DNA from 2 places in the Polaribacter sp. HaHaR_3_91 genome. Region 2 is predicted to be linked to the other one. Evidence: riboswitches for the same ligand, from Rfam matches in the RefSeq annotation. Region 2 holds a riboswitch; the other holds the start of a gene.
The links. A riboswitch is a leader RNA that binds a small molecule or an ion and turns the genes downstream of it on or off. The one in region 2 is predicted to bind cobalamin.
Positions count from the first base shown of each region.

Region 1: linked by a shared signal. The riboswitch ahead of H0I27_RS03255 (TonB-dependent receptor) and the one ahead of H0I27_RS09730 (TonB-dependent siderophore receptor) in region 2 are both predicted to bind cobalamin.

Region 1 is NZ_CP058986.1:788,998-795,201, forward strand. It holds gene H0I27_RS03250 (response regulator) at 270-764, shown strand; cobalamin riboswitch at 1,341-1,528, shown strand; gene H0I27_RS03255 (TonB-dependent receptor) at 1,629-3,638, shown strand; gene H0I27_RS03260 (YncE family protein) at 3,635-4,774, shown strand; gene H0I27_RS03265 (PKD-like domain-containing protein) at 4,813-5,931, shown strand; gene H0I27_RS03270 (YeiH family protein) at 6,040-6,204, opposite strand, start outside.
Region 2 is NZ_CP058986.1:2,318,822-2,325,025, forward strand. It holds gene H0I27_RS09720 (DUF3307 domain-containing protein) at 1-543, shown strand, start outside; gene H0I27_RS09725 (hypothetical protein) at 547-1,059, shown strand; gene H0I27_RS09730 (TonB-dependent siderophore receptor) at 1,124-3,061, opposite strand; cobalamin riboswitch at 3,200-3,447, opposite strand; gene H0I27_RS09735 (GMP reductase) at 3,523-4,560, shown strand; gene H0I27_RS09740 (ABC transporter substrate-binding protein) at 4,560-5,690, shown strand; gene H0I27_RS09745 (LuxR C-terminal-related transcriptional regulator) at 5,842-6,204, opposite strand, start outside.

The sequences.
Region 1 (6,204 bases), 1.5 Mb from region 2:
TCGTTAGAGGTTACAATTTGTATAAAATGATTTCCTCTAGAAGGGCAATTTGCAACCCAACTATTTTTATTAAAACCAGAAGGGATTGGGTTTAATTGGTGTTGTTTTAATAATGAAATTAATGGTGTAATTTTTTGAGTGACTTTTTCTTTTTCAGTTGATTTTGATTTTTTTATATCAACTATAATTTGCTGAAACTCTTGTTGAGTAAAAATAACACTGTCTCTTCATGTAGGGAATCCATCGTAGAGGTAGTTTGACTCAATTAATTGATGAACAGTGAATATATAAGTAACCCTTTATTTGAAAATGATGGAACTCCGCAAGAATTAAAATCAGGAGAAGAGTTTTCAGATTTAAAGATTATAATTTTTTCTGTTGAAGATAAACCTTATAAAATTCAGCATTTATATAAGAATATAAAGGTAGATGGCTATGTTTGGAAGAATAGAGACGGATTAAAAGAATTAAAGAATGCTATGCATGCAGTTTCTACAACAAATCAGTTTTATATTTCGCCAGAATTAAATACTACGGTTCATCCAAAGAAAGTTCTAGAGATTACCGATTTTGATGTTTTTTTAATAGCATCACTTTCTACGGAATCACTGCAAGAAGAAATAAGTAAAAGCCTGAAAAAAAAAGGGTGTTTTACCTCTAGTGTAAATGCTATAGAAAAAAGATTAAAATTTTTGAAGGAACATTTTAATGCAAGTAATCCTACGCATTTGGTTGCTATTGCTAAAGATTTTGGGTTAGTGTAATTTTTTTTAAAATAAAAAGGTGCTAATTATGGGAACCCGTAAAATTTATATGTTTTATTGGAATATCTTTGAATAGAAATTAGAAAAAGAAACTATTGAAAAGGAAAGAGTGCTCATTACAAGCCTTACGGAAACCCGTGAGGCTTTTTTAAGTCTTTGTTTTAACTCTAGTTTATTAAAAAATAATGCTATTTAGAAATATGTCATTATATAAATAAATTTGTTACAACTTCATTTATTATAATTTTTGTGTATTTTAATATTGTTGGGGGACAGTGTTTTCAGTCATTAAGTTATTTTATTTGAAGTTGTTTTTTTCTATACAATCTTTATAAAGCTTTTTAATTTTAAAACTAATGATCTTTATCATAGTTTATTTTTAAGTATTTTATTTTTTAAAGCACATATTCTACCTTTCAAATTAGTCATTTTTTTTACTTCAATAAAGTAGTATTATTGCTGCTTTTTATTCAAATTATTTGTGCTTTTTTTAGGTTTTAAGGAATAGTGAGGTTGTTTAGAAATAAACAATAAAAGCGTGTTGTTTATTCCTGAAAAGTAGATAAATTTGTACTTTATTTTTTAACTAAGAATGGTTATCAAGTTTAAAAACTTGATATTAAAATGGGAATCTAGTTTAATTCTAGAACTGTCCCGCAGCTGTAAGCTCTAAAGTTGAAATCCGAATAGTCACTTTTCGAAAGAATGGGAAGACCGGGTGGAAGGAGTAAGTCAGAAGACCTGCCATTTTTTTATTAATTCATTAAGCTTTCGAGGATTGAAGCTAGAATTAGGAATCTGCCTATCTAAAATTTTAGATATGTAGCACTTCTCTTATTCTATCCTCGTACGCAAAATTTAAGTATGAGGAATTCTTTTTTACATTCTTTTTGGGGCATATTTTTGATTATAGGGTGCTGTAATTCGAGTTTTTTACATGCCCAAAAAATTGATTCAACAAAGGCAGTTCAGCTTAAAGAAATCTTTTTAGTAACCAATAAAGAGAAACTTAAAAAACACTTTTCACCAGTTACTGTTCAGACTTTAAGTGGGAAAACTTTAAGTCGTTTAAGTAATTCTAGTGTTGCAGATGCAATTCGTTTTTTTGGAGGAGTTCAGTTAAAAGATTATGGCGGAATTGGTGGTATAAAAACCATAAATGTAAGAGGGATGGGCTCGCAACATACCGGTGTTTTTTATGATGGTGTTCAATTAGGTAATGCACAAAACGGACAAATAGATTTAGGGAAATATTCTGTACAAAACATGGAGGCTGTTTCCCTGTATCAAGGGCAGCGTTCAGATTTAGATCAATCTGCAAAATCGTATGCTTCTTCCAATAGTATTTATCTAAAGTCTAAAACACCTCAATTTTCAGAAGGGAAAAATAGTAATACCAATGTCAGTTTAAAAACAGGTTCTTTTGGACTGGTGAATCCTTCTGTAAATTTAGACTTCAAAATTAATGACCACTTAAGTGCACGTCTTAGTACCGAATATCTAAATGCCAACGGTAAATATAAATTTAGATACACCAATGGAAGTTATGATACAATAGCAACGCGTAATAATGCAGATATTGAATCTTTTAGGGCAGAAGCGTCTTTGCATGGCTCGAACGGAATTAAGAATAATTGGAATGTAAAACTATATCATTATGATTCTGAACGAGGATTGCCAGGAGCTATCGTTGCCAATCGTTTTAAGCGTCCTCAACGTTTATGGGATCGAAATAACTTTCTGCAAGGTGCATTTACAAACCATGTAAACGACTTTTATTTTTTTGTGTTAAGAGGTAAATATGCGCATAATTATTCTCGTTATGTAGATCCAGAAATTATAAAAGTGGATGGTGAGTTAGATAACCGATATACACAAGAAGAATATTATCTGTCAATGGTAAATACGTTTCAAGTTTTACCGTTTTGGAAATTATCCTTGGCAACAGATTTACAAAAAAACACGATGGATGCAAATTTGTATCGATTTTCATATCCTAAAAGAATCACGCTTTTATCAGCTTTAGCTGCCGATTTTAACTTTGATAAAATTCACATTCAAGCAAGTTTATTAAGTACAACAGTAGATGAAACGGTACTATATTATGAAGCTGCAGAAGATTTACAAAAGTATTCGCCTACAATTATGATGAATTGGCAACCTTTTAATTCTAATAAATTTAGAATAAGGAGTTTTTATAAAGAAATTTTTAGACAACCCACTTTTAATGATTTGTACTATACGTTTATCGGAAATACTTTTTTAGATCCGGAAGATGCTACTCAGGTAAATCTTGGGTTTTCTTATCAAACTGACTTTAAAAAAACAGCATTTGATGTACAAGCTGATGTGTATAAAATTTGGATACATAACAAAATTGTTGCAGTACCAGGAGCTAATTTATTCCGTTGGTCTATGTTTAATTTAGGTAAAGTAGAAACAACCGGAATAGAAACAAATGTAAAAGCGAGTGGAAGTATAGGTAAAAAATTTAAGTACAATACCAACCTAAGTTATACGTACCAAGAATCTATAGATGTTACTGCTGGCGCTAGTAATTACGGAGATCAAATTCCGTATATACCAGTGCATAGCGGTAGTATAAGTGCTATGATAGATTACAAAAAATTAGAATTTAATTACAGTTTTATTTATACAGGAGAAAGATATAGCCAAAAGGCAAACATCAGTTCTAATTATTTAGATCCGTGGTTTACACACGATTTAAGTTTGGGAAAAACGCTCTTATTTAATCAAAAGAAATTAAAAGTTTTAGTAGCAGTAAACAATGTCTTTAATCAACAATATGCGGTAGTAAAAAACTTCCCGATGCCTGGGAGATCCTATCGTTTTACTTTAAATTTTTTATTATGAACAAAAGAAAATTAAGTGTACAGATTGCATCAGCTTTAGCTGTTGTATTTTTTTTCAATGCATGTAGCAGCAATGAGAATTTTGATGACTCAGTAAATCCAGAAGTTCCCACAGAACCTATTGTAGAATTAAAGGGGTTTTATTTATTGAATGAAGGGAATATGTCTATGAATAAAGCGGCTTTAGATTATATGGATTTTGAGACCGGAATCTACGAAAAAGAAGTTTTTAGAACAGCAAATCCAGAAGAAGTTGGTGGCTTGGGAGATGTTGGTAACGATATGGGGATTTATGGTTCTAAATTATATGTGGTTGTAAATGCATCTAATAAAGTAGAGGTTTTAGATGTAAATACTCGTAAAAAAATTAAGCAAATAAATGTTGATAATTGCAGGTACATTAAGTTTTACAACGGAAAAGCGTATTTAACAACTTACTTAGGTAGTATTGGAGATCCGAATGCTGTAAACGGAAAAATCATGGAAATTGATACTACAAGTCTTAGTGTTACGCGTTCTGTGGATGTAGGTAGACAACCCGAAGAATTGGTGATACATAACGATAAAATCTACGTGGCAAATTCAGGAGGGTATAGTCCGCCAGAGTATGAATCTACAGTTTCTGTAGTTGATATTGCTAGTTTTGAAGAAACAAAACGTATAGAAGTAGACATCAATCTTCATCGTATGCAAATTGATAGTGAAGGGGACATTTATGTTTCTTCTAGAGGAGATTATTATCAAACACCTTCTAAACTTTTTGTAATTGATACAGAGTTAGATGAAGTAAAACAAACGTTTGATTTGGCCGTAAGTAACATGACTATTTTTGATGATATTATGTATATCTACAGCACAGAATTTAGTTATCTAACAGGAGAAAATACAATTTCTTATAACAGGTTAGATACAAAAACAGAAACCATTCTTACTGATTCTTTTATTGCAGATGAAGATAAAGCGCTTATAAAGATTCCTTATGGTATTACGATAAATCCAGAAACTAAAGACATTTTAATTACCGACGCTAAAGATTATGTAACTCCAGGAACATTGTATTGTTTTTCATCTGAAGGTGCTTTTAAGTGGTCTGTAGAAACAGGAGATATTCCTAACAAAGTAGTATTTAAATATTAATAATTATCATTCAATAACCAACTTTTTAAATTAAAATTATGAACAAATTTAGTCAACTTTTAAAACCACGTGTAGTTTTCTTAACCTCTTGCTTTTTAGTAATAATGGCATCGTCTTGTACTTCAGAAATAGACCTTTTTGGTGTTCCTCCTGTAATTGAATTATCAGAAAAAAATAATGATATAGAAATATTAATGGGTGAAACCATTAATTTTTCGGCAATAAAAATGAATGATGCAGAATACACAGAAGAATGGTCTTTAGAAGGTAGTGTTACATCTTCTACAGCTACTTATGATTTTATTCCAGAAAAAACTGGAACTTATACCGTAACGTATAAATCATCTAATAATGCAGGTGTATTTAGAAATGAGTATACTATTGTGGTAAATGCAGTAATCCGTCCTATTACAGAGGAAAGTAATTTGTATGTAACAACTTTACTAGATTATTTACCTGCACCTGGTCAAAGAATTAATAGTTCAATTGGTACTTTAGAAGGAGCTAAAACTCTTGAAGGCAAAAAAGGAATGGTTACTTTAGGAGCATGGGGAGGTACTGTTTCTTATACTTTTGATCATACAGTTATAAATACAGAAGATGCAGCTGATATAATGATGTATGGAAATGCATTTTCTGGTTTTGCAGAACCTGGTGTTGTTTGGGTAATGCAAGATGAAAATGCAAATGGAATTGCAGATGATACTTGGTATGAAATTAAAGGAAGTGCAGATGCTTTAGAAGGAACCATAAAAAACTATAGTGTAACTTACTCTAGACCTAATGAAGATTCAGAAGTTGTAACTTGGACAGATAGTGAAGGAGAAAGTGGTGTTATATCAACAAAATTTTACCCAGAATTTATTACAGAAGATTCTTATACAATTACAGGGACTCTTTTGACAGATAATAATATTGACATGAGCAACCCTAGCTGGATTAAAAGTAACGCTTTTGAATATGGATATGCTGATAATACTCCAGGAGGTGATAAATTAGATATTTCAGACGCTGTTGATAACGAAGGAAATACGGTAAACTTAACAGGAATTGACTTTATTAAAGTTCAAACAGGAATCTTAGCAAATATGGGGTGGTTAGGAGAACTTTCTACAGAGGTAACAGGAATAGCAGATTTAAATATGTTAGACAATTAAATAATTTGTTTTAGTATAGGGTGAATGTTAGTATTCATTTCTATTTTTAATTGAAACCTAAAAACCTCTTCTTAATCATTAAGAAGAGGTTTTTTTTAATTATTATCTTTATTGTGTAATGTATATGAGTGAAAAAATAGAGATAAATATCCACAAGCTTAATGCAAGTATAATAGGTTTTATTCCTGTTGATTTTAAGTCTTTTATAGAGATTGTAGTTCCTACAAGAAACAAGGTTACTACCAAGGTTCTTTTAGAATAAAAAACAATTTC
Region 2 (6,204 bases):
TGGCTTGCTTTTTTGTTAATTATAGCATCTCATTATGGTATAGACCTATTAAAACTCTATCTTCAAAAAAAGAAAACAAAACGGATTTGGTTTTTTATAGATCAAGTTTTGCATCTTATCGTACTAGCGTTTGCGACTTCTTTTTATGTGAATTTTTCTTTATCAACTGAAAACTTAATAACAGATCAACTCTTATTACTGATTATCTTTTTACTGTTGGTTATTTTTGTTTCTGCAATTATCATCAAAATAATAATTACACAATGGAACCCTGAAAGTAAAAAAGAAAACGATGATTCTCTTGCAAAAGCAGGTCGCTATATAGGAATTCTAGAACGTTTATTTGTTTTTACCTTTGTAATTACCAATCATTGGGAAGCAATCGGTTTTCTATTAGCAGCAAAATCTGTTTTTAGATTTGGAGATTTAACATCATCAAAAGACAGAAAATTAACCGAATATATTTTAATTGGTACTTTATTAAGTTTTGGTATTGCTATCTTTTTAGGAGTACTATATTTGTACACTTTAAAATTCATCTAATTTATGGAAGATAAACTAATAGAAAGTATTGCTTATATTCTACCCGCTGCTGTTACCGGTTTCGTTGCTTATTATATTTTTAACAGATTAATCATAAAGCTAAGTTCTGATGAAAAAATAGCGCTATTATCTCAAAGAAAAAAAGAAGCTTTACCAATAAAATTACAGGCTTACGAAAGAATGTTGTTGTTTTGTGAGCGCATTAACCCTGTTAAAATGTTGGTAAGAATTAAACCAATTACAGAAGATACACAAGATTATTTGCAATTGTTGATTGCAAATATAGATCAAGAGTTTGAACATAATTTAGTACAGCAAATGTACATTACAGACGATTCTTGGACAGCAGTTGTGGCTACAAAAAATACCATTATTAATAAATTAAGACAAGTTGCAGAAACTGCAAAAACTGCTAATGAATTGCGCGAAAACGTGATTATCGATTACTCTAAAACATTACCTCCAACAGATACTGTTATAAGTATTATTAAAAATGAAGTAAAAAAGTTATTATAAAAAAGAAGACCATCTAAAATAGATGGTCTTCTTCCTCTTTTCGAAAATAGCAAATTTCCCTATATTAAAACTGAAGTCTTACTCCTAATTTAAAGTTTCTACCACGTGTAGAAAACCCTAAAATATCATCATAATCTTCGTTTAAAATATTTGTAACTCCACCAAATAAAGTTACAGTGTCTCCTAATAATTTATAATTAGCAGCAAAATCTAATACTTGATAACTCTCTAAAGTAACATCTTCTCCAGCGGTTCCAAAAGAACCATATCTATCATAAATACTTCTATCTCCTACATTTTTATAAGTAATATTGAAGAATGTATTTTTTAAAACATCCACATCTAAACCTGCTACAAATTTATTTGCAGGAATATAATCGTTAAAATCTTCTGTTTTATCTTTATCTACATACGTATAAGAAGCGTTAACAGTTAAGAAATTAACAGGTGTAATATTGGTATTTATTTCAAAACCATTTGCATCTGAAGAACCATTACCGTATTTGTAAGTAGCATTATCATAAATAATTGCATCTTCTTCTTTTCTATTAAAATAAACCACATCAAACTGAAGCCAATCTTTATAATTTACATCAAAACCTGCTTCAAAAGTTTCATTAGATTCTGGTTTTAAATCTAAATTACCAGAAAAACCATCATATAATTGATACAAACTTGGTGTAATAAAAGCCGTACTATAAGAGGTTAATAACTTAATAGTAGCATTTTCATTCTTTAAAACTGAGTACGCAAGATTTCCGTCATAAACTGCATGATTACCATATACATTATGAATATTTAATCGTCCACCTACATTGGCACTTAAACCAAAATCTGTTATATACACTACACTTGCATAAGGATCTACAGTATTAAAGTTTGCAATTCCTTTTTCAATTTCGGCAAAAGGAGTAACTGTATTATTACTATGAATTTGGTAATTTAAACCCGTAATTAATTGAATTTTACCATCCTTAAAATCATATCTATTTACTAAATCTAAATTTACACTTCTACCAACAAACTCGTAGCTATCTAAAGTACCACCATAAGAATTGAATTGCTCTAAATTTCTTTCTACCACATTTGCAGAGGCTAATAAGTAAACTTCTCCTTTATTATAAGTGTATTTTGGTTTTACACCAACTCTAAACTGCTCTTGATCTCCAGTATTTGCATCACTATCAGAAAAAGCCCCTGCGTCAAAATCATAATCAAAATTATCATAATTTAAGAAAGTCTCTATAGAAAACTTATCATTTACCGCATAACCTAATTTTAACAACGCATTTTTACTGTAAAAACTATCATTTTCATAAACAGCATTTGTTTTACTTTTTGCAGCAGACATTCCGTCTGTTCCAGTAATACTAAAAGAACCTAAGAAATTAAGTTTTCCTAAAGTACCGTTTAAACTTACATTCTGGTTATTGTCAGACAATCCGCTTTCTTTAACATTTGCGGTATTATTTGTACCAACACTTGTTTCAAAAGAACCAGAAATTTTATCTGCTGATGCTTTCTTTAAAACAACATTAATAACTGCAGTAGCTGCTCCAGAACCGTACAATGTAGATGATGCTCCTTTTAAAATTTCAATAGATTCTATTTGACTAACGGCTAATAAACGTAAATCGAATTGTTGATTAATTGCAGATTGATCTGTAACTGGCACACCATCAATTAGAACCAAAAATTGTCTATTTCTTCCTCCTCTAATATTAATACTTCTTGGTTCAGATGCATTAGAATTTACACCTCTAACATCAATACCAACAACATTATTTAGAATTTCAATAACATTTTTACCAGCATTTTGTTGCAATTCTTTTTGAGTAATTTTCTGAATTACCTTACCAGTATTCTCTTTTTTTAGATTGAATTTTGTTGCTGTAACAACAACTTCATCTAAAGCTTCTACTTTTTCTTTTTGCTGTGCAAAAAGATTTGTGCTAGCAAAACTATATGCCAAAACACCAACAATTAATAATTGTTTTTTCATTTTTAATGATTTAATTTAAGTCTTCTCCTTTTACAAGAAAACAATAATGTTTCACTCCTTGTTAAACAAGGAATCTAAATAAATCAGGTAAATTTGTGTACAAAATAGAATTAGTACATAAACCTTTATCCCGAAAGTTTTAAACTCGTGATTTATGGCAGGTTTCCTGACTCGTTTTATGTTATTATACCTTCCCAACAAAAAAATGTCAGTGGTAAAAGAATTAATAACATCCTCTAAAGAGGGACTAAATGATGCTAAAAATAAACTCAGCACAAACTTAGTATAAACTTACAGTTGCGGGAACAGCTCTGGATTTTAACCAGATTCCCTTTTAATTCGATGCAAATTATCTCTACATCAAAACCAAAATCTTTGCAAATATATATGCATTCTTATGAACAATCTAATTAATTCGTTTCCAAATTTTATACCTTTAAGGATTGATAATTTTGATAGAAATGAGAATAGAAAATGAATTAAAGTTAGGTTTTAAAGATGTAATGATTCGTCCAAAACGATCTACACTAAAATCGAGATCACAAGTAAGTTTAGAAAGAGAGTTTACTTTTTTACACAGCGATGTTGTCTGGAAAGGAATTCCTATAATGGCTGCAAACATGGACACTGTTGGTACTTTTGAAATGGCAAAAGCACTTGCAAAACACGGACTTTTCACCGCAATTCATAAACATTATTCTATAGAAGAATGGAGAGAATTTGCAGCAAAAGCTGATGAAAAAACTTTAAATAATATTGCCGTTAGTACAGGGACAGGAAAAGATGATTCTGAAAAAGTAAAACAAATTTTATCCGAATTTCCGAAAATAAACTTTATTTGTGTTGATGTTGCCAATGGCTACTCGGAACATTTTGTAAATTTTGTTCAGAAAATGCGTAAAGCCCATCCTAACAAAGTAATTATTGCAGGTAATGTAGTCACTGGAGAAATGGTTGAAGAATTATTATTAGCTGGTGCAGATATTATAAAAGTAGGTATTGGTCCGGGATCGGTTTGCACAACTCGTGTAAAAACTGGAGTTGGTTATCCGCAACTTTCTGCTATTATAGAATGTGCAGATGCAGCGCATGGTATGGGTGGACAAATTATTTCTGATGGAGGTTGTAAAATTCCTGGAGACCTTTCTAAAGCTTTTGGTGGTAGTGCAGATTTTGTAATGCTAGGCGGCATGCTTGCTGGACATGAAGAAAGTGGTGGTGAATTGATTGAAAAAAATGGAGAAAAATTTAAAGCTTTTTACGGAATGAGTTCTACAACAGCCATGAATAAACATGTTGGTGGTGTTGCAAATTATAGAGCTTCCGAAGGAAAAACGGTTGAAGTTCCTTACAGAGGAAATGTAGACGATACTATTATAGATATTTTAGGCGGAATTAGATCTACATGTACCTATGTTGGTGCAAGTAGGTTAAAAGAATTGACCAAAAGAACTACTTTTATTAGAGTTCAAGAGCAAGAAAATCAAGTATATTCATAATGAAAAACATAAATTTAATTCCTGTTTTATTATTTTTGTTGATGACCGTTTCTTGTAAAAAAGAAGCTGTTAAAGTTGATAATCATACACAAGTAAAAAGTAGTATTAAGTACGCAAAGGGATTTGATATTGTAGAAGATAATGGCGCTAAAAAGTTAGTTATAAAATCTGCCTATCAGAACTCTAAAGAAGTTACTGAATATATTATTAAAAATAAATCAGAAAATAATACACCTTTAGAAAACACCATCTCTACTCCTATTCAAAAAATTGTAGTTACTTCTACAACACATATCCCTATGGTTGAGTTGTTAAACGAAGAAACTTCAATTATCGGTTTTCCTTATGCTAAATATGTATCTTCAGAAAAAACAAGACAGTTAATTGATGCAGGAAAAATAAAAGAAATAGGAAAAGAAACCTCTTTAAATACTGAAATACTATTAGACTTACAGCCAGAATTAGTGGTTGGTTATAGTGTTACTTCTGCAGATAAAAGCTTAACAACTATACAGAAAGCAGGAATAAATGTAATTTATAATGGAGATTGGTTAGAAGAAACTCCTTTAGGAAGAGCAGAATGGATTAAATTTTTTGGTGTTCTTTTTGATAAAGAAAAACAAGCTGATAGTATTTTTAAAGTAATTGAAAGTAATTATTTAGCAGCAAAACAAATCGCACTAAAATCAACAAAAAAACCAACCATTTTGTCTGGTGCAATCATGAGTAAAGATATTTGGAATTTACCTGCAGGAGAAAGTTTTGTGGCACAATTTATAAATGACGCAAACCTTAATTACTTATGGAAAGACACAAAAGGAAAAGGAAGTTTGTCTCTAAGTTTTGAAAGTATTTTTGATAAAGGTCAGAATGCTGAATATTGGATTTCTCCTGGATTTTTTTCTACCAAAGAGCAATTATTACAAAGCAATAAAATTTATGCTGAATTTGATGCTTTTAAAAATGATAAAGTTTATACATCTACAATCAAGAAAGGAAAAACGGGCGGAATTATATATTATGAATTAGCTGCTACGAGACCTGATTTAGTTTTAAAAGATTTTATTAAAATTACAAATCCAGATTTATTGCCCGATTATAAAATGACATTTTTTGAGAAAATGAAATAAAAAAAAGACCTTCAATATTTCTATTGGAGGTCTTTACTATTAAAATTATTGGGGGTAATTTTATATTTCAAATTTACTATATATATTAAGTAATTCTATTTATTTTACGGGTAGTATTGGGGTAGTATTTGGGTGGTTTTAACTAAAAGCCCTAGTGTTTTATGACTTTTTTTAATGTTAAAACTTCTTTTCTACTTTTAATATTTAATTTTCCATAAATATTTTTGACATGAAATTTTACAGTATTTACAGAGATATTTACTTCAGCGGCTATTTCTTTATTTGATTTACTAGATACAATTAAATTAAAAATTTCTCTTTCTCTAAAACTTAAAACATCTAATTTTATCTTTATAGGTTCCTCTTGTATTGTAAGTTGCTCTATTTCTTCTGAAAACTTTATAATCTCATTTTTCATTAAAGAGTTATACTTTCTTAAATCCTTTTCCCTATATATCACAGCAAATGAAAGGATTATAATCTGTATAAAACCACCTATTTTTAAATTAGTGGC